2 regions of the Sporosarcina sp. OR05 genome follow, and region 2 is predicted to be linked to the other one. Evidence: riboswitches for the same ligand, from Rfam matches in the RefSeq annotation. Region 2 holds a riboswitch; the other holds the start of a gene.
What was found. Region 2 has a riboswitch for S-adenosylmethionine ahead of NRI27_RS08390 (methionine ABC transporter ATP-binding protein). Riboswitches for the same ligand answer to the same signal wherever they lie in the genome.

Region 1: linked by a shared signal. The riboswitch ahead of metA (homoserine O-acetyltransferase MetA) and the one ahead of NRI27_RS08390 (methionine ABC transporter ATP-binding protein) in region 2 are both predicted to bind S-adenosylmethionine.

What each region holds. Positions count from the first base shown of each region.
Region 1 is NZ_JANKJL010000001.1:311,400-322,294, forward strand. It holds gene NRI27_RS01405 (glycerophosphodiester phosphodiesterase) at 1-227, opposite strand, end outside; gene NRI27_RS01410 (AbrB/MazE/SpoVT family DNA-binding domain-containing protein) at 374-652, opposite strand; gene NRI27_RS01415 (YitT family protein) at 851-1,708, shown strand; SAM riboswitch class I at 1,762-1,868, shown strand; gene metA (homoserine O-acetyltransferase MetA) at 1,939-2,847, shown strand; gene NRI27_RS01425 (YetF domain-containing protein) at 3,051-3,761, shown strand; gene NRI27_RS01430 (NAD(P)-dependent malic enzyme) at 3,763-4,959, opposite strand; gene NRI27_RS01435 (TetR/AcrR family transcriptional regulator) at 5,203-5,778, shown strand; gene NRI27_RS01440 (DMT family transporter) at 5,884-6,234, shown strand; gene NRI27_RS01445 (DMT family transporter) at 6,234-6,548, shown strand; gene NRI27_RS01450 (HAD family hydrolase) at 6,551-7,219, opposite strand; gene NRI27_RS01455 (RluA family pseudouridine synthase) at 7,329-8,228, shown strand; gene NRI27_RS01460 (spore coat protein) at 8,261-8,890, opposite strand; gene NRI27_RS01465 (glycoside hydrolase family 18 protein) at 9,045-10,328, shown strand; gene NRI27_RS01470 (hypothetical protein) at 10,440-10,580, opposite strand.
Region 2 is NZ_JANKJL010000003.1:268,718-279,612, reverse strand. It holds gene NRI27_RS08420 (cysteine desulfurase) at 1-502, opposite strand, end outside; gene sufD (Fe-S cluster assembly protein SufD) at 502-1,806, opposite strand; gene sufC (Fe-S cluster assembly ATPase SufC) at 1,825-2,604, opposite strand; gene NRI27_RS08405 (dicarboxylate/amino acid:cation symporter) at 2,868-4,049, opposite strand; gene NRI27_RS08400 (MetQ/NlpA family ABC transporter substrate-binding protein) at 4,208-5,041, opposite strand; gene NRI27_RS08395 (methionine ABC transporter permease) at 5,101-5,769, opposite strand; gene NRI27_RS08390 (methionine ABC transporter ATP-binding protein) at 5,762-6,787, opposite strand; SAM riboswitch class I at 6,888-6,992, opposite strand; gene NRI27_RS08385 (thioredoxin family protein) at 7,050-7,373, opposite strand; gene NRI27_RS08380 (toprim domain-containing protein) at 7,376-7,717, opposite strand; gene gcvH (glycine cleavage system protein GcvH) at 7,778-8,161, opposite strand; gene NRI27_RS08370 (arsenate reductase family protein) at 8,242-8,601, opposite strand; gene NRI27_RS08365 (acyl-CoA dehydrogenase family protein) at 9,065-10,852, opposite strand.

The DNA.
Region 1 (10,895 bases), on a different contig from region 2:
CCGAAATCGAATGTGCGCAATTCTTCTAAAGTGAGGTCTTTTACATAGCCCTTACCATTTGATGTTCGATTAATCTTTTCATCATGGATGACAACCAATTCATGATCTGCTGTCATATGAACGTCAAATTCCACTCCATGAATTGGTAGGGAAGCTGCTTCTTTAAATGCGGGGATTGTATTTTCGGGAAATGTCCCGGAAGCTCCTCTGTGGGCAAAAATGTCCATTGTATTTTCCTCCGACGCTACAGTCGAGTAGCAAGTGTAATATAGATAAAGATTTCAAAGCATCTAAATGGTTGTTCGTTTATGCAATTGAGAAAGGGCGGCGGTTAGTCCGCAGCCCGCTTAGTATGCATGTAGTCTGTGTTGAATCAGTTCCAATTATTGTTGTTTTCAATTTCCTTCTTGAGAAGTTCCGCACCTCTTGGACTGATGAACATGCCATTAGACAAACGTTTATTCTCAGAAGTGATATCACCAGTTACAATACACGCCTCATCGACAACATATTTTCGTAGAATAATCATATCGTCGTCTACAAAAATTTCCATCGGTGCACCTTTCTCCAATTGTAAGGTGCTTCTAAGTTCTTTTGGAATCACAATTCTTCCAAGATGATCAACTTTCCGTACGATACCTAAACTACGCATAATATCCTCCCTGACTTCGTGATAGTTATTATACCAGTATGGATGAGTATACCAGTAAAATAGAAAAAATACAAAAATATGAATATACTTTCTTATCTTTACTTACTTCTACTATTCCACATCTGGAAACTTTAAAACTATTCTATACATCGATTTCTGTTAAAATAGGAAACGTTGTAAAGAAAGGAGAACGATTGTATGTCTGTTTTATTGAAGAAATCGGTGTTTTTTGATTATGTTCAAATTATTATTGGGGCGACTTTTGTCGGCCTTGCATTTAATATATTTTTGTTGCCATCTCGTATTGCAGCGGGTGGGATTTCTGGGGTAAGTACGATATTGTACGAGCTATTCAACTATAATCCGGCTGTCGTCCAATGGATCATTAATATCCCACTAATTGTACTTGGACTTGTGCTTGCAGGAAAAGAATTTAGTGTGAAAACGATTGTTGGTACGTTTTTTGTCCCGTTTGTCATCTTTTTAACGCATGATATTAACTTGTCCGTTGACAACCCTCTACTCAGTTCTATTTATGGTGGCATCATGCTTGGTATTGGGTTAGGAATTGTGTACCGTGGGAATGGCTCGACTGGCGGCACCGCTTTAATTGCACAATTGTTGAAAAAGTATACAGGCATTTCAAGCGGTTTCTCACAATTGATTGTCGATGGAATTGTCGTTGTCACTTCAGCATTTGTATTTAATTTTGAACTCGCTTTATACGCACTCATGGCCATTTATGTTACAAGCAAGGTGATTGACTTCGTGCAATTGCAAACTTCCCCGACGAAGTTAGTGCTCATTATTACCGAACATGAAGATAAAATCCAAGCGGTCATTCAAAATGAGATCGACCGTGGTTTGACGAAAGTAAAATCAACAGGTGGGTTTTCAAACAATGACAAGACGATGATTTTCTGTGTAGTGGAACAATCAGAAGCCGTTTATTTGAAAAAGTTGTTACAAACTGCTGAACCGAGCGCTTTTGTCATATTCCTGAATGCTTCTGAAATTTTGGGGACAGGCTTTTCGAGAGCGAAAGTAAGACTGTAAGAAATAAGTATACAATTCTGTATAAAATGATATAATGGACAACAAAAGAATAATTCTTATCAAGAGAAGCTGAGGGATTTGGCCCGATGAAGCTTCAGCAACCTCTGCTTTTGCAAAAAGGTGCTACCTCCAACAAGATGTTAATCTTGAGAGATAAGAGCGGAGACCGTTAAAAATCCTCGTTCCTATCTTAGGAATGAGGATTTTTCACATGAATAGGAGGAATTTACATGCCGATTAATATACCTGAACAATTGCCAGCAAGAGAAATGTTGAAAGAAGAAAAAATATTTGTGATGGATGAAGGGAGAGCTACTTCTCAAGATATCCGTCCATTAAACATCATCATTCTCAATTTAATGCCTGAAAAAGAGAAAACTGAACTGCAACTATTGCGGTTATTAGGAAACACACCCTTACAAGTAAATGTATCTTTTTTGAACACCGCTACATATGAATCGAAAAACGTCAGTAAAACGCATTTAGATGCATTTTATACAACATTTGAGCATGTGAAAAATCGCCGCTATGACGGTCTAATTATTACGGGTGCACCAATTGAGCATCTTGCATTCGAAGACGTAACGTATTGGGATGAACTGCAACAAATCATGGATTGGTCCAACACGAATGTCACATCCGTTTTGCACATATGTTGGGGCGCTCAAGCAGCTCTTTATCACCATTATGGCATTAATAAATTTGAACTCCCCAAGAAGTTGTCGGGTGTATATGAACATACATTGACGGATCCGACGGTAGAGCTTGCGCGTGGCTTCAACGATTTGTTCACCGCTCCTCATTCTCGTTACACATCCGTATCAATTGAAGAAATTGAGCAGGACAATCGCCTTCAATTGTTGGCTATATCTGAAGAAGCGGGAGCTTTCATCATACTTTCGAAAGATGGCAAACATATTATGGTGACAGGGCATTTGGAGTATGATGCATGTACGCTTGGTGAAGAGTATGCGCGTGATATTGCAAAAGGCATTGCAATCGATGTTCCGGAAAATTATTTCCCGCACGATGATCCAACGAAGCAACCGTTGAATACATGGCGCTCGCATACGCATTTGTTGTTCTCCAACTGGCTGAACTATTATGTGTATCAAGAGACACCATTTGAATGGAAATAAAAGTAAAGCTAGCATTGGCACATGTTGCTGATGCTGGCTTTTTTGGCTTCAATGCGTTTTTCGAGTCAATAAAAACAGCATTCAAATTAAGTTAAAAGCTTTCAAATTTCTCTACAACTTGCATTCCTATTCGATTACGTATTTCTCTTCTGAATAAGTCCCTCTTTCTGCTGCAAACTAGTGTACAGAGGAGGTAAGAGAACATGGAATTAGAAGGGTTACTGGAATTGAAGTTTTGGGAAATGCTTTTGCGGACGACAACTGCTTTTATCATCTTGCTCATTCTTGCAAGGATTATGGGGAAGAAACAAATCTCACAATTGACGTTTTTCCATTATGTGACGGGTATTACGATTGGATCGATTGCTGCCGAGATATCCGTTAATTCGGAAACGCATTTTTATAATGGCAGTATATCCTTAATTTGGTGGGCTTTATTGACGGTTTTTGTGAACTTCTTAACAATCAAATCAAAGAATTTACGAAAGTTGTTAGATGATCAGCCAACAATCCTTATTTTAAAGGGGAAAATAAGTGAACAAGGCATGAAGAAAGCCCGTTTCACATTAAACGACCTAAATATGATGCTTCGAGAACAAGGCATTTTTACTGTGACCGATGTTAACTATGCGATACTTGAAACGAATGGGGAACTGAGTGTATTAAAAAAAGCGAGCCAGGAGCCAGCCACACGAAAAGATGTGAATGCTCCTAGCCCTGAACCAAAATATCTTCCGACTGAGATTATTTCTGATGGGAAGTTAATGAAAGAAAACTTAACCGAACTTCATTTGACGGAAGAATGGGTGTATCTCCAGTTGAAGAAAAAGGGTATTGGCAATGTTGAACAAGTTTTTTATGCTGAAATACTGGGCGATGGCACACTCCATGTCGATGAGCGAACCGGTCAATAAATTACGCAGTCGGCGTGACTTGTAACGTGGCAACTCCAGTAGTAATTGCAGCTTCACTAACAGCTTGTGCAACGGCACTTGCGACACGATCATCAAAAGGATCTGGAATAATATAGTCTTCGTGCAAGTCTTTCTCGTCAATTAAAGATGCAATTGCAACGGTCGCTGCCATTTTCATCTGCTCATTAATATCCGTAGCACGTACGTCCAACGCTCCACGGAAAATTCCAGGAAATGCAAGAACGTTATTTACTTGGTTAGGGAAATCAGATCTGCCTGTTGCAATAATCCGTGCACCATATTGTTTAGCGCGTGCTGGCATGATTTCAGGATTTGGATTCGCAAGTGCGAAAAGGACTGGCCCTTCATTCATGGAAGCAATCATTTTTTCTGTTAGCAAGTCTGCAACAGAGACACCGATGAAGACATCAGAACCAGCAAGAGCATCCGCCAAACTGCCTTTAACAGCAGTTGGGTTTGTCAGTGCTGCCATCTCATTTTTTATCGGATTCATGCCGTTTGTCCGACCTTCGTAAATTGTTCCTTTTGAATCACATAAAATGATGTCCTTGCACCCGATTGTCAAAAGGTGTTTGACGATTGCAATTCCTGCTGCGCCTGCACCGTTCACGACGATTTTGGCAGTTTTTAAGTCTTTACCTGTCAGTTTGAATGCATTAATCAGTCCCGCTGCAACGACAATTGCGGTTCCATGCTGATCATCATGAAAGACAGGGATTTCACATTCTTGACGTAAACGTTGTTCAATTTCAAAACAACGGGGTGCAGAAATGTCTTCTAAATTGATGCCACCGAATGTTGGGCTCATCAGTTTGACGGTTTGAATAATTTCTTCTACATCTTTTGTTGCGAGGCAAATCGGAAACGCATCCACATCGGCAAAACGTTTAAGTAGAAGCGCTTTGCCTTCCATTACAGGCAATGCAGCTTCTGGTCCGATATCTCCGAGACCTAATACGGCTGTTCCATCTGTAATGACTGCAACGAGATTCCCTTTAATCGTATAATCGTACACAGTTGTTGGTTCTTTTGCGATTTCCAAACAAGGCTCAGCAACGCCAGGGGAATAGGCTAAGCTCAAATCCTTCGTATTGTCTAGGGAGACTTTTGAAACAACTTCCATTTTCCCTTTGTGAAGTCCATGCATCGCTAATGCGGAATGATATTCTTTCGTCATCTAGTTCGCTCCGTTCTATTTGTTTTATGGGTAATTAAAATTATTAACAGCATCAAACAGTAAATGCAAGTGGTGAAAATCTGTTTAATCCAATGATTATGTGAATGATAACGCTTACACGATGATTCGATATATATTTAGTATGTGAAAAAAATATTTTATTAGTAGCACTGGAAATGCATACTATTTATATGATAAAATGAATGACAGTCATTCATATCGTTCGTAAAGGAGGATGAACAAATGGACAAACGTGAGCGAATCGTGTCTGCAGCTATTGAGGTCTTTAGTGAACAGGGGATCGAGAAGACGAAAATTTCGGATATTGTGAAGAGAGCAGGGATCGCCCAAGGAACGTTTTATTTATACTTTCCTTCCAAGTTGTCGCTGATGCCTGCAATTGCAGAAGTGATGGTCGAGAAAACAATGGAGATTGTTCAGGCTAAAGTCTCAAAATCAGCTCCTTTTCCAGTCAGACTCGATCAATTAGTCGATGCAATTTTTGAAGTGAGTGAAGAGTATCACGAAATGCAAGCGCTCATCTATTCCGGTCTCGCATCTACCGAGCATTTAAAAAAATGGGAGACGGTCTATGCACCGTTTTACGAATGGATCAGCGAGAGTTTGGAACAAGCGATAGAAGATCAAGTCATTAGAGATTCTGTTGATCCTGCACGCACTGCAAAATTAGTGATAGGTCTTGTTGAATCAGCTGCGGAACAGATTTACTTGTATGATGCAAACAAAGAGGACGAGGCTGCCGTACAAAAAAGAGAGGTCAAGCAGTTTTTACGTTTTGCTTTGTCCATACATGACTAATCGCACAGCTGGAGAGCGATTTCTTCCGTTCTCCAGCAGGGTGAAATTTTATCGTTTGTTATTAAATGAATGACAGTCAGTCATAATGTAACGGAGGAAATCGAAATGAATAAATCATGGCTTTATGTAGCATTGACCAGTTTCTTTGAATTGGTCTGGATTTTTGGATTTAACGTAGCAAGTGAATGGTGGCATTGGCTACCGATCGTGTTTTTTATTTTTGTTGATTTTCATTATTTGGCGAAGGCTTGTGAAAATTTACCGACGGGTACGGTGTATGCCATCTTTGCTGCCGTTGGAACTGTCGGGACGGCGCTAATGGATGTTTTCTTCTTTGGAGAAAGTTTAAGTGCCGGTAAAATATTTTTCATGTTTATTTTAGTTGTCGGGGTTGTCGGGTTGAAACTTGCGGATGACTTGGAAGATAAGAAAGCGAAGAAAGGGATTGTTCAGTAATGGGTTGGTTTTTTGTTTTATTAGCGGCAGCGTGTGAATTTGCTGGTGTTGTCGGTTTAAATAAATATAACGAGCAAAAAAGCTTTCAAAATGTGTTGTTATTTGGAGGAGGATTTGGCGCAGCATTTGCGTTTCTTTACATGTCATTCAACTACTTACAAGTGAGCACGGCCTATGCTGTATGGATTGGCATTGGAACAGCAGGAGCCGTACTCATTAATATGATTTTCTTTGGAGAATCTAAAAGTATCGGTCGAGTGATGAGTGTGTTATTAATTGTTATCGGTGTTGTTGGATTAAAGGCATTGTCATAAGTTTAGATGATTTCCCAATCTCGTTCGTTTGCAATTTGTGCAAGCCTTTTTTTCGGTTTTACTGCGACTGGTGAACCGACTAATTCAAGTACGGATAAATCAGAATAACTGTCTCCATACGCATAGCTGTTTGTCCAATCGATGTCCTTGGATTGAAGGGCTTCCATGATTTTTTCATTTTTGCGTTTCCCTTGAATGTGGTAAATGCTCTTTTGTCGGTCTAATTGCTGGTCTATCGTGTAAGGGACTTCAGTGCCGATGATTGCATCAAAAGGAAGTCCTTCTGTCACAGCGTGCAGTAAAGGCGTATATGCACCTGACACGAGCATTGTGAAAATCCCTTCCGTATGGTGTTGGTGGATACGGGAAACAACTTCATGATTGAAATCATTTTGCATACTGGCTTTTAATTCAGCGAAATAATGTTGTAGCTCGTTTTGGTTTAACGAGCCAAGTGCATTTACATATAACTGCATTGATCGTTCTTTCATCGTCGCCTCAGATACAATTTTTGTCTTGTAACCGATGTACAAAGGGAGGATTTGTCTGTAAAAAGTCCGATAGTTTGAATGATAGGTGGGATGGTGTTTTAAGTGTTCCATTAATACCTTAAAAGTTTCATTCGCATAAACAGTGCCGTCGAAGTCGAAAATTGCAATTCTCAAGAACATTCCCCTTTTCTTTATGCACACACAGGAGCTTTTACTTATGATGATACAGTGTTTGTAATCCAAGGGCAATTTCCGCATAATAAAGAGAGAGAGAGTGAGGAGACGAGTTATGCAAAAAAATCATCAAAAGAGAAGAGAACATTCAACCTTATTTACCGTAACGGAAAAGGCTGAACTATTACCTTTTTTATTAGAGAACATGAAACAAAATAGCCGAAATTCGGTGAAATCGATGTTGACAAGAGGGCAAGTGGAAGTAGATGGACAACCGGTGACGAAACACAATCATCCGTTATCGATTGGACAAAAAGTAGAAATCCAAAAAAATAAGGCAGCGAAAAGCGAAAGTATGCTGACGGGATTGACAATTATTTATGAAGATGAATCGATCATTGTCATCGACAAAGAGGAAGGCCTATTATCAATGGCTGCAAAAGATAAAAATGAAAAAACAGCTTTCAGTGAAGTTTCTTATTATGTAAAGAAACAAAACCCTCGTCAACGGGTTTTCATCGTCCATCGTTTAGATCGAGATACATCTGGGGTTCTTTTATTCGCAAAAAGCGAAGAAGTAAAAATGACGTTGCAAACGAATTGGGACGAGATGGCGAAAGAACGTGTTTATACTGCGCTTGTAGAAGGCAACGTTAAGAAGGAACAGGGTACGATTAAATCGTGGTTAAAAGAAACACGCACCTACAAAGTGTACTCGAATCCTACTGATAACGGTGGACAGCTCGCCATTACGCATTATAAAAAAATTAAATCAAATCGCCAGTATTCCCTATTGGAAGTGCGTTTGGATACAGGTAGGAAAAATCAGATCCGTGTACACATGGAGGAACTTGGCTATCCGGTTGTAGGAGATAAAAAATACGGATCCACTGTGAATCCACTGAAGAGACTCGGTTTGCATGCTACGTCATTAACGGTTGTCCATCCAGTCACTAAAAAAGTGATGAAGTTTGAAACGGATCTACCGACGAGTTTCCTTCGTAAAGTCCAATAAGAAAAGCGGCCCCTTAGCGGGACCGCTTTTTCTTATTGCATAGGCATGCCGGGTTGACCTTGTGCGCCTGCAAACGAGTTCATCATTTCTTGCATGTCGTGATCTGAAAGTTGAGGGATTTGGTAGTAATGGTGTTTGTTTTGGTAAATGGAAAGTTCATACGCCATTTCAATGCAATTCGCAATGGAATCAGCGAGCACTCTCCTGACAACTGGATGTGTCACTTCTATTGCGGAAGTCGTTTTGAGGGAAGCGATGTTCTTCATTGCTCCTAACATGAATCCAGAAATCATTTCATCATTTAATTCGTTGGCACTTTGCATCGGCTTTTTCGGTTGAGAGGGTTTCGTGCCATAGACGAAGTCGTTCTCTTGCTTCATGTTGTAGCTGCCTGTCGGATGGGAAGGATCCGTACCTGATTTGAAGCATTCCACCGTTATGTTGTATTCATCAAGCATAAAACGATACTGACGATCCATAATATCCAGCAACTCGGGATCTTTTACGTGTGGTCGAAAAAGTGTCGCTTGGTTTAGTGTAGCTAGGACGCTCCCTAGTACATCTTTTATCCCAATCATACCATTCGCGCCGTGATTCATTTTTGTTGAGACTGGACCGGTTTGCATATTTTCGTGCATTTCATGGAATTCATTGTGTGTCATTACATATCCTCCTTGTAAGGTTTTAAAAATCATTTGTAGTATGGCTTCAATCAAAAAGGATATGTATAAAGAAGTGGAAATCACGCATATTCTGCTCATTTTGACAATAGCATGGAGTAGTGGACAATTTGTCAATGAAAGGCAGAGGAGCATTATGCAAATTCATGTTGTACAGGCAGGTCAAAGCTTGTATGGGATTGGACAAGCTTATGGGATTGCATGGGAAGAGATAGCAAAAGCGAATGAATTGATGGAACCATCAAAAATTGTTGTCGGGCAAGCGCTAGTCATTCCTGTAACAGGAAGTTATCATTGGGTACAACCGGGACAATCCCTTTACATCATTTCAAGGTTATATGGAACGACAGTAGCAGAACTTGCGCGGATCAACGGAATAGCTCAAAACGCCATTTTGCTTGTCGGTCAACGCTTGTCGATTCCTCAAAGGACAAAGAGGGCAATTGAAGTGTTGTTGTATGTTGAACCTCGGGAGCAGAATTTGACAGAAATTACTGCTGAAGTAAAAGAACGCGTTGACGATTTGACGTATTTGGCAATGTTCAGTTATGAGGCACAACGAGATGGCTCATTAAAATCGCCACCAATCGGAGAGATACCTCAAATCGCGACGGATGCGGGCGTGCTGAATGCTATGGTCATCAGTAACTTAGAGAACTTTGCATTTAGTTCAGAATTGGCTCATGTTTTATTCACAGACATGACCGTACAAAACCGTTTGTTTGAAAATATTGTACGGACAGCTAAAAGGGTCGGGTACAAGGACATTCATTTTGATTTTGAGTTTCTAAGACCGGCGGATCGAGAATTATACAATTCGTTTTTACGAAATGCGAAAGCGCGTTTTAAACCAGCAGGCTTGACGATTTCGACCGCGCTAGCTCCGAAAACAAGCGCAAATGTTACTGGTATTTACGGGGCAATTGATTACAAAGCACACGGTGAAATTTGTGACTTCGTTACGTTAATGACGTACGAGTGGGGCTATTCGTACAGTGCGCCCCAAGCTGTTAGCCCTATCAACCAAGTTCGGCGAGTAGTGGAGTTTGCAGTGAGCCAAATTCCAAGAGAGAAAATTTTTCTAGGACAAAACTTGTATGGATATGATTGGAAGTATCCGTATCCGCCTGAAACGGGTGTTGCAGCGAGGGCATTAAGCCCTCAACAAGCGGTTAACTTAGCGATTCGCCAAAATGCAAATATCCAATATGATCCGGTTGCACAAGCGCCCTTCTTCCTCTATTGGGATAATGACGGTGTCAGACACGACGTATGGTTTGAAGATGCACGCAGTATTCAAGCGAAATTCAATTTGCTGAAAGAATTTAACTTGCGCGGCATGATGTATTGGAAGTTAGGATTAGCATTCCCGCAAAATTGGTTACTACTCAATGATAACTTTACAATCATTAAACGGTAAAAAATGTTATGCTGCATTTGTATACGAGCTGTGAATGATAGTGTGACAAAAAGTAGAAGTAAAAAGGAACCCATGGCGAACATACGCCATACGGTTCCTTTTCTTCATCGATCAGTCTTTCGAAATGTAATTGAGTACGCTTTGGAAAATTTCAACATCAGGGTTGATGAGCAGAGCAGGTAGGAATGCAAATGCCATCAGTATCGCTAGGTTGGCTCCGATAACAGTACGTACAATCTTGGTGAATTTCATATAGCATCTCCTCTTTCTCTTCTTAGTAGTTTTCCAATTTACTCATTTTCGAGATTTGGATGTACTAATAATAGTCTATGTTTAGAGTGTTGTAAATGTTTTCATTTGACTGTTAATATTGTCGTCAATATTCGCGGGCAATTTGGCATGATGGGTAAGAATGCGTCGTTTTGGGCAAGTATGCGGCGTTTTGGTGAGAAATGCGGCGTTTGAGAAAGTTATGCCGCAAATGCCGTTTTTATGAGCCGTTTTGGATAAGTATGCCGCGTTTTGGCGAAATATGCCGTGTTTGAGCAATTCATGCGGTGTTTTAAG
Region 2 (10,895 bases):
CAGAGACGATTTTCGTACGCTCTGTGACCGTTTCGCGGACTTTTTCGAGCGACAGCGTACCATCTTCTTCGAGGTCAATATACTTTAGGACTGCGCCTTTTTCCTTCGCAAGTTGTTGCCAAGGAATAATATTGGAGTGGTGTTCCATTGGCGTAATGACGATTTCATCACCTTCTCCAACGTTTTGCCGTCCATAGCCTTGGGCAACAGTATTCAATGCAGTTGTTGCGCCGCGCATAAAAATGACTTCTTGTGTTGATTTTGCATTGATGAACTTACGAACTTTTTCTCGAGCTCCTTCATACCCTTCCGTCGCTCGGTTCCCTAACGAGTGAACACCGCGATGGACGTTTGAATTGTCGAGCTTGTAGTAATTCGTTAGTGCGTCAATAACTTGCTGCGGCTTTTGGGAAGTCGCAGCACTATCTAAGTAAACGAGCGGATGCCCGTTAATCTCCTGGTCAAGAATCGGGAAATGTTTGCGGATCTCTTTGCTGAGCATTAGCGCACTTTCCTTTCGATGACCTCCGTCAATTGCTTCTTAACACCTTCGATTGGTAATTTGCTGACGACTGGTGCAAGGAAGCCGTGGATGACGAGGCGTTCTGCTTCTTGTTTTGAAATTCCTCGGCTCATCAAGTAGAACAATTGTAATGGATCTACGCGACCGACAGATGCAGCGTGACCTGCTGTTACATCGTCTTCATCAATTAAGAGAATTGGGTTTGCATCCCCACGTGCTTTTTCGCTTAACATGAGAATACGTGATTCTTGAACTGCATTAGAGCGTGTTGCGCCTTTCGCAATTCGACCGATACCGTTAAAGATGGAAGAAGCTCCTTCTTTCATGACACCGTGTTTTAAGATGAACGCATCTGTATCTTGGCCCCAGTGAACAATTTCTGATGTAAAGTTCTGTTTTTGAGTGCCACGGCCAACGACAACTGTTTTCAAGTCGCTAGAAGAACCGTTTCCTACTAAGTGCGTGATATTTTCTGAAATTGTGTCGCTGTCATTCATTAATCCTAATGCCCACTCGATACGGCTATGAGGGCCAGTGACGCCACGGCGGTTGACGTAAGTCGTGAAGCCTTTGGCAAGGACATCCACTGCACCGTAAATCACTTTTGCGTTGTCGCCAGTGAACACTTCTGAAATGATGTTCGCTTGTCCAGCAGCCTCTTCAACAGTTGAAAGATAGTTTTCTACATACGTGACAGAGCTATTCGCATCTGCTACGACGATCACATGGTTGAAAAGGGATGCTTGCGGATCATTGTGCAAGAATAACACTTGCAAAGGCTCTTCAACGACTACATTTTTCGGTACGTAAACAAATACGCCACCGTTCACTAACGCTGCGTGAAGTGCTGTCAAGCGATGCTCGTCCACTTTCACGCCATCTGTCATGTAGTATTTTTTCAAAAGATCTCCATGCTCGCGAGATGCTGTGAAAATATCTGTTAAGATGACACCTTTCGCTTTCAAATCTTCTGAAAGTGAGATGAATGCAGGTGTATTATTATGTTGTACATAAATGTTTCGTTGGTCTTCCCCAACCAATTCCTTAGCTTCTGCCGGTAGCTCAGCAAGTGAAGCAAATGTTGCGCTTTCTACTGTGTGAGATGGGAAGTCCATGAAGTTCCATTTATCAATTTTCGTTTTATCTGGTTTTGGCATCGGAAGCTGTTCCACTTTCGCTAACGCATCTGCGCGGAAATCTGCCATCCAAGCGGCTTCATTCATGTGTGCGGAAAAAGAGCGGACGTCCTGTTCGGTCAATGCCATTTTTGTTTCAACCGTCATTTTGAATCGTCCCCTTTCTTATGCTTCTTGTCCAACTGTTTCGTCTTCAATTCCTAATTCTTCTTTAATCCAGTCATAACCGTTTTCTTCAAGTTGCTTCGCAAGCTCAGGACCACCTGACTTCACAACGCGGCCTTGCATCATGACATGAACGTGATCAGGCGTAATGTAATTCAATAGACGTTGGTAGTGTGTGATCATCAAGCATCCGAAATCTTGTCCACGCATTTCATTGATCCCTTTAGAAACAATTTTCAAAGCGTCAATGTCAAGACCGGAGTCGATTTCATCCAACACCGCAAATTTCGGCTTCAACATCATGAGTTGAAGAATTTCGTTACGTTTTTTCTCTCCACCAGAGAAACCTTCGTTCAAGTAACGTGTTGCCATATCTTGATCCATTTCAAGGAGATCCATCTTGCTGTCCAATTCACGGATGAATTTCATAAGGGAAATTTCGTCGCCTTCTTCACGACGTGAGTTAATTGCAGAACGCATAAAATCTGCATTCGTTACGCCTGTAATTTCACTTGGATATTGCATAGCAAGGAAAAGACCCGCTTGAGCACGCTCATCAACTTCCATTTCAAGTACATCTTCACCGTCTAATGTGACTGAACCAGAAGTTACCTCATATTTTGGATGCCCCATAATTGCAGACGCAAGTGTCGATTTACCAGTACCGTTCGGACCCATAATTGCGTGGATCTCGTTTGTATTGATTGTCAAATTGACGCCTTTCAATATTTCTTTTCCTTCAATCTCAACGTGAAGGTCTTTAATTACCAAAGTTGCCATTCCAATACCTCCAATATGATCGTTATGAACGGTTAATTCCATTCTCTGTTTAGTATCATTCTAATTTTAGCTTATTACGGACGCCCTTGCAAATCATTAAGAATTATTATAATTTATTTAGCTCAAAGCTCGTCATTTCTCAATCTTCTTTATGAAAATAGGAGCCTACATTTTCATTTATTCACAGTTCATTGAGAATGAAAAACTGTGGATGCCTGATTTCTCAAGGGTATCCACAGTTCGTCGGATGTATTCGTTTGGGGTTATGCTTCTTTCTTCGTAAACCGATCGACGATAATCGACAATGCGCCGTCGCCGGTTACGTTTGTCGCTGTGCCGAAACTGTCTTGCGCCATATACAACGCAATCATCAAAGCCACCATTGACTCGTCAAAGCCAAGCATTGTTGCGAGGAGTCCAACTGCTGCCATAACCGCTCCACCTGGTACTCCCGGCGCTGCAATCATCGTCACGCCAAGCATGAAGATGAATGGCAAATAGCTTACGAATGATACCGGCATGTCATTCATTAACAATACACCAATGGAACAAGAGACTAATGTTATCGTACTACCGGATAAATGGATTGTTGCGAACAACGGAACCGTAAAGTCAGCTACTCGTTCGGATGCTCCTGCTTTTTTTGCTTGTCTTAGTGTAACAGGGATTGTCGCTGCTGAAGATTGTGTCCCAATTGCGGTCATGTAAGCAGGTGCCATTGTTTTCATTAACACAAATGGGTTTCGTTTTGAAACACTTCCTGCAATCGTATATTGGATCGTCAGCATGAGTAGATGCAAAATAATAATCATAACAAACACGATGGAGAAGACGGATAATACTTTTGCCACTTCCCCGCTGAACGTCATGTTCAAGAAAATCCCGAAAATATGAACCGGTAATAGCGGAATAATGATGTACGAAATTACTTTTTCAATGAGAGTATTCAATTCATCAAAGAACGAAAGCATCGTTTTGCTGCTAATGGATGCCATTCCAATTCCGAGGATGAATGCTAGCAATAATGCAGACATGACGCCCATTACTGGTGTCATCTCAATTTCAAAAAACGCTTCTGCTGCAGGTCTTCCAGCATTCTCTACTGAACCTGACCCTACGGCATGAATGAAGTTCGGTAAAAAAGTCGTTGCTGCAAAGAAAGCGATGATACCGGCTACGATTGTTGATGCGTATGCAAATACGGTAGCCATACCTAGTAGCTTTCCAGAACCTTTCCCGAGTTTGGCGATTCCCGGTGCAATAAAAGCGATGATAATTAACGGCACGACGAAATTCAAAAAGCCGCCAAAAATCATATTGAATGTCGCAAATAAGCTGACAAACCATTCGCTGAATCCTTCATGTATTTTTGGAAGTAACATCCCTAACCCTACTGCAAGTGCGATGGCGATAAGTATTCGCCAAATTAGTCCAATCTTTTTCATTCTCTATGTCCTCCCCAAATGCACATTTGTCTATTTGTTTGTACATTTACTTTAACATAGTAAAGAAGAAATAGGAACGCTACCTTAAATATTTGTAGTTATCAAAAAAGACTGCTTTTCTTACCGGCAATGGTAAGGCAAGCAGTCTAACGACAAACTTATTTTACTGGGACAACCGAGCCGCCCCACTCTTTTAAGATGTAGTCTTGGATTTCTTCAGATGTTAGTACTTCAACAAGTGCTTTAATTGCTTTACGATCTTCATCTCCAGCACGAACAGCAATGATGTTAACGTATGGAGAATCTGATTCTTCAAGTGCAATCGCATCTTCCAATGGATTTAAGCCTGCATCAAGTGCATAGTTGGAGTTAATTAACAACAAGTCACCTTCGTTTTGTTTGTACAACTCCGGCATAAGTGCTGCTTCGTATTCTGCTTCAAACTGTAAGTTTTTCGGATTATCAACGATGTCGTCAAGCTCAGCTTTTACTTTCTCAACACCGTCTGCTAGAGTAATTAAACCTTCTTTTTCCAACATAGAAAGTACACGACCGTGATCGGCTACAGAGTTACTAATGAGGACTGTCGCACCGTCAGGTAGTTCATCAAGTGCTTTGTATTTTTTAGAATAAACGCCGATTGGTTCGATATGAATTGCGCCAGCGTTTGCAAACTCATAGCCAAAGTCTGCAATTTGTCCTTCAAAGTATGGAATGTGCTGGAAGAAGTTTGCGTCTAGCGTGCCTGCATCCAAATCCTTATTCGGCAAAATGTAATCTTGGTATTCTTCAATTTCTAACTCAAAACCTTTTTCTTCAAGCAACGGCTTCGCTTGTTCTAAAATAAGTGCATGTGGCACGTTCGTCGCACCGACAACTAATTTCGTAGACTCTTCTTTTCCGCCACTTGCATTGTTCTTATCGCTTGTTCCGCAAGCTGCTAATGCAAGTACAAGTACTGCTAATAAAATCCCCGCCAAATACTTCTTCATAATTGACTCCCCATTTCTTAGTTGTTTTTTATAATGAACAGGTTTGACCTGACATTCACTTACCGTTTGTCCAACTTACGGACGATGGCATCACCAATGAATTGAAAGATGAAAACGATGACTAATATTAAAATCGTTGCAACGAGAATGACATCATTCTGACTTCGTTGGAATCCTTGGAAATACGCAAGATTCCCTAACCCGCCAGCACCAATAATTCCTGCCATCGCTGTATAGCCGACTAATGCAATGGCTGTAACGGTTATACCGGAGAACAATGCGGGTTTTGATTCGGGCAAAAGTACTTTGAAAATAATCGTACTCGTCTTTGCACCCATTGACCGTGCAGCTTCCAGTACACCTTTATCAATTTCTTGTAAACCGATGAGCACCATACGTGCGTAAAACGGTGCTGCGCCGATAATAAGTGCAGGCAGTGCGGCGTTCGGACCACGCATCGTGCCGACTAGGAAAATCGTTACCGGCACTAACAAGATGATTAAAATAATGAATGGAATTGAACGGAATATGTTGACGACCGCTCCGGTAATGGCATAAGTCAGTTTGTTCGCCCATAATTGGCCAGGACTTGAAAGGAAGAGCACAATACCGAGCGCGATACCGATCACGAACGTGAAGACGGTTGAAACAGCTGTCATATAGAGTGTTTCGATCGTCGCTTCCCACATCTTATCCCATTTAACATTTGGTAAAAGTGTTTCAATCATGGTCGATCACCTCCGTCTGTACGCCTTCGGAATGAAGGAAGTCAATCGCTTCGTTGACGATTGTTGCATCGCCAATCAATTGCAACAGCAATGTCCCATATGCTCCACCTTTTGTGTGCGAAATGTTCCCTTGCACGATGTTGACGTCGATTCCAAATGTACGAATTAAGTTTGCTAATACCGGTTGCTCTGTTCGTTCACCGACGAATACTAATTTTACGAGCGTTCCAGCTGCATGATCGGATTTTAAATGTTCTAACGCTTGTTCTGTGCCGGTCGGTTCTGTCACTTGAGAGACAAAACGCTTTGTAATTGGCGCTTTTGGTGATTGGAACACATCGAGGACGTTCCCGATTTCCACAACTCGCCCCGCTTCCATGACCGCTACACGGTGACAGATCTTACGGATGACATGCATTTCATGTGTGATTAAAACAATGGTCAAACCAAGTCGCTCGTTAATGCTCGTTAACAGATCGAGGATGGCATCCGTCGTTTCCGGATCAAGTGCTGAAGTGGCTTCATCACATAGCAATACTTGTGGATCATTTGCTAACGCCCGGGCAATGCCGACCCGTTGTTTTTGTCCGCCTGACAATTGGGATGGGTACGCATTTTCCCGGCCGTTCAAGCCAACTAAATCAATTAATTCTTGGACTCGACGATCTCTTTCATCCTTTTTGAGGCCTGCAATCTCCAATGGAAAAGCGATATTCTCTTTTACAGTCCGCGACCAAAGCAAATTGAAATGCTGGAACACCATACTAATTTTTTGTCTCGCTTCCCGTAACGCTTTTCCACTAATGGTTGCCATTTCATAACCCGCGACATTTACAGATCCCGAAGTAGGTTGTTCTAAACCATTCAATAATCGGATTAGTGTACTTTTCCCTGCACCGCTATACCCAATAATCCCGAAAATTTCACCAGCATGGATAGCTAGATTGACGTTATCAACAGCCGTTATACTAGTGTTTCCCGAACCAAATATCTTATTTACACTTTTCAACTCGATCATGTTCAATTCACCTCAATACAATCTTGTCCAAAAAGAATAGCCTTTCTGCAGACAAGCAGAAAGGCCAATACGTTATCGTTTATCTCAACGTTCGTCCATTCTCTCATCTCTCAAAGCATGCGCTTTGCGTGATTTGGCACCATTTCACTTTCGTGACGGTTGCCGGGCTTCATCGGGCACTTCCCTCCACCTCTCTTTATAAGAGCGACATATTCAATTTGCGTTAAATTTATTAGATATACTTATACCATAGAACTTTCAATCATGTCAAACCCATTTTTTCTAAAAGATGCGGAATAGATTGAAAAGCATAGATTTTTTCTCGTACATATCCTTCCTTCTGAATGAGCAGGCAAGGAACACTTTCGATTTCATAATCGACGGCGAGATCTTCGATATAATTCAAGTTTGCCTTTCCAATTGGCAACTCTGGTTTCATCACAGAAATGACTTCCATCATTTTTGACGCAACCGCGCAAGTGCCACACATCGGTGTATATAAATAAAACACGCTTAGCGGGAGATCTTTTTTGCTTTGTTCCCATTGTTCACGTGTCCATGTTTGGATCGTGTTCAGTTCTATCACCTTCAAAGTAAAAATTCAGGATGCACATGAAAACCTTCTGCAAGTAAAATTGCTGCAAGCGTGCGATAAGGGGTCGTCTCGACTTGCCTGTAGACGCGTTCCGTGTATAAATGGAGGGCTTCAGGAAATTCTCGTTTAAATAAAGTCCGAATGCTTTCTCCGGAGTCATCTGCATCGACAAAAATATAAATCTGGTCATCTTCATACGGTGCCAGCAACTCTTCAATGCGGTAAGGGCTCACTGTTCCATTCGTACAAATAATCTCGACTGGCTCTGCCAACACTTTTTTCAATCGCTTTCGGTCAGCACCGCCTTCTACGACAACGACTCTACGAAACTCCATTTCCCTGCCTCCTTAGGCCATTAGAAAAAGCGCCGGAAAGCTCCAGCGCTCTAGTTGTGCTTACTCACCGATTGTCATTTTGTCATAGTCTTCAGCAGACATTAATGCATCAAGTTCCGCTTTGTCAGATGCTTCAACGACGATCATCCAAGCGCCTTCATATGGAGATTCGTTCACCAATTCAGGGCTATCTTCCAATTCTTCGTTTACTTCAAGTACTTTTCCGCTGATTGGCGCATATAGCTCAGAAACGGTTTTAACAGATTCTACGCTACCAAATGGCTCGTCCGCTTTCACTTCGTCTCCAACTTGTGGAAGCTCAACAAATACGATATCGCCAAGTTCAGATTGTGCGAAATGTGTAATTCCGATGCGGTAATTACCGTTTTCGTCTTTTACCCACTCATGTTCTTCAGAATAACGCAAGTCTTTAGGTGTGCTCATCCCATAACCCTCCATACGTTTACAATTATTGATTTCCATTCAATTCTTACATATTTCATGCATAAAGACAAGAAACTTAATCATGCGTTCCATGCGGCTTCAAATTGCGCTTCATTAAAGCCGACCGTCACTGTCGTACCATCTGTTACAAGTGGTCGTTTAATGAGCATTCCATCCGATGCGAGTAACGCGATTTTCTCGTCATCTGACATGTTAGGGAGTTTGTCTTTCAAGTTCAATTCTCGGTATTTCATCCCACTGACATTGAAGAATTTTTTGATGTCTAATCCGGAATTGCTGATCATTTGTTGAAGCGTTTCTTTCGTTGGTGGATTTTCAGCAATGTTGATGGATTCGAAGTTCACATCATTGTTCGTTAGCCACTTTTCCGCTTTTTTACACGTTCCACATTTCGGATAGCCGTAATAAGTAATCGTCATCTGCAGCACCTCCACTTTTCTCTAGTATAACAGAGAAAACAGATATTTTTAAAATAGACCGTTCCTTTTCGCTCCAAAAGGCACGCTTTCCGCGGGGCACGGGTGAGCCAATCGAACAACGAAGAGTTCGATTTGCCGTATTTCTGCGTACTTTGCGGAAATTAAGGCATCCTTGCTCCCAACGCTACGCTATTGCTCGCAAAAGCCGTTCTACGTAACGGCTTTCCCTGTGGGGTCTCACCATTCGTGCTGAAATCCCGCAGGACATTGAATAGACTTCCTCGAATAAACACCGCACGAAGGAAATGCGCTAGCATTTTCGAGGAGTCGGCCTTTTTCCGCTCAAATCCACTACATAGTTTAAATATAGAAACGTTAAATACAGATAATTAAATAAAAAAAATGCATGTTGGCAATCTGCCCTTCATGCATTTTGGATGTTGTTCCCTATTCAATCTTTGAATCAAACAATATATTTTTCAGCGTCGATTAATTTCACTGACGCTTCACGTTTTTTCGCGATGATGTTGTATGGCGTTGAGCGAGTCAATTTCCGCAATGCCGATAGCATCATCCGTTGGTTGTCGCCTTCAACGGAAGCAAGCAATGTTTCTTTTGCATCTTTTTCAATTGCTTCGAATGCTTCTTGACAGAAAATCTCCGTGTAAAGGATTTTTTGTTGTTCTTTCGCTTCGCCATTTTTCGCGACTGCTTTTTCTGTTCGTAACAGCGCAGACTCCATTGCGAAAATGTTGTTGGCGATGTTCGCAATGTTGACAAGGACTTCCTGTTCCGCTTCAAGCTTCGTGCCGAAACGTTGTGCAGCCATACCCGCAGTCAACAAACCGATCTTCTTCGCGTTCTTCACAAGCACTTTTTCTTGTGCCAATGCTTCGTCGCCGATTTCTTCCGGCATCATCATTAACAACTCTTCTTGCAGGCCTTGTGCTTTTTCGAGTAAAGGCAACTCGCCTTTCATCGCTTTTTTCAAGAACGTGCCCGGTACGATCATCCGGTTAATTTCATTTGTTCCTTCAAAAATCCGGTTAATACGGGAGTCACGGTAAATGCGCTCCACTTCATACTCTTGCATGAAGCCGTATCCGCCGTGAAGTTGAACCGCCTCATCCGCGATATAATCGAGTACTTCGGAACCGACAACTTTGTTGATGGAGCATTCGATTGCATATTCCGCGATGGACGCTGCAACCGCTTTTCCATCTTTTTGTTGCTCAGGCGTCATCTCGCTATTGCGCTCTTCAAAATAACCGACCGTACGGTAAATTAAGCTTTCCGTCGCGTACAACTTGGAAGCCATCGTCGCCAGTTTCTCTTTTGTCAAATTGAAAGATGAGATTGGCGTCTTGAACTGTTGACGTTGATTCGCATAAGTAATCGCCAATTCGAGTGCCCGCTTCGACCCTCCAACTGTTCCAACACCAAGTTTGTACCGACCAATGTTCAAAATATTGAAAGCGATGATGTGGCCACGGCCAATTTCGCCTAAGAGGTTTTCAACTGGTACTTCTGCATCTTCAAGGATGAGCGTCCGTGTGGAGGAAGACTTGATGCCCATTTTCTTCTCTTCCGCACCGACAGAAACACCCGGGAAGTCCCTTTCGACGATGAATGCTGTAAACTTGTCGCCATCGACTTTCGCATAAACAACGAATACGTCCGCAAAACCAGCATTTGTAATCCATTGCTTTTCACCATTTAAAATGTAGTGCGTTCCTGCTTCATTCAATTTCGCTGTCGTTTTAGCGCCTAATGCATCAGATCCTGAGCCCGGTTCCGTTAACGCATACGCAGAAATTTTGTCCCCTGATACGGAGTTCGGCAAGTACTTTTTCTTTTGGTCTTCATTTCCAAAAAGAACAATCGGCAATGTACCAATCCCGACGTGTGCACCATGTGTAATCGAAAAGCCACCTGCGACGGACATCTTTTCTGCAATTAACGCAGATGAGATTTTATCGAGACCAAGGCCATCGTATTCTTCAGGAACGTCTGCCCCTAATAGACCAAGATCTCCAGCAGATTTCAATAATCGGACCGAATGCTCAAACTCGTGGTTCTCCAAGTTTTCTACTACTGGCAACACTTCGTTTTTCACATAGTCCTCTGTCGTTTTTGCAATCATTTTCTGCTCGTCAGAAAAATCTTCCGGCGTAAATACGCGTGAAGCATCCAGATCCTCAATGAGAAAAGCCCCACCACGAACGAATTCATTTGTTTTTGTTTCAGCCATTGTTTGTTCCTCCTTTATTTACCTAACTTATTATGGAAGTCTT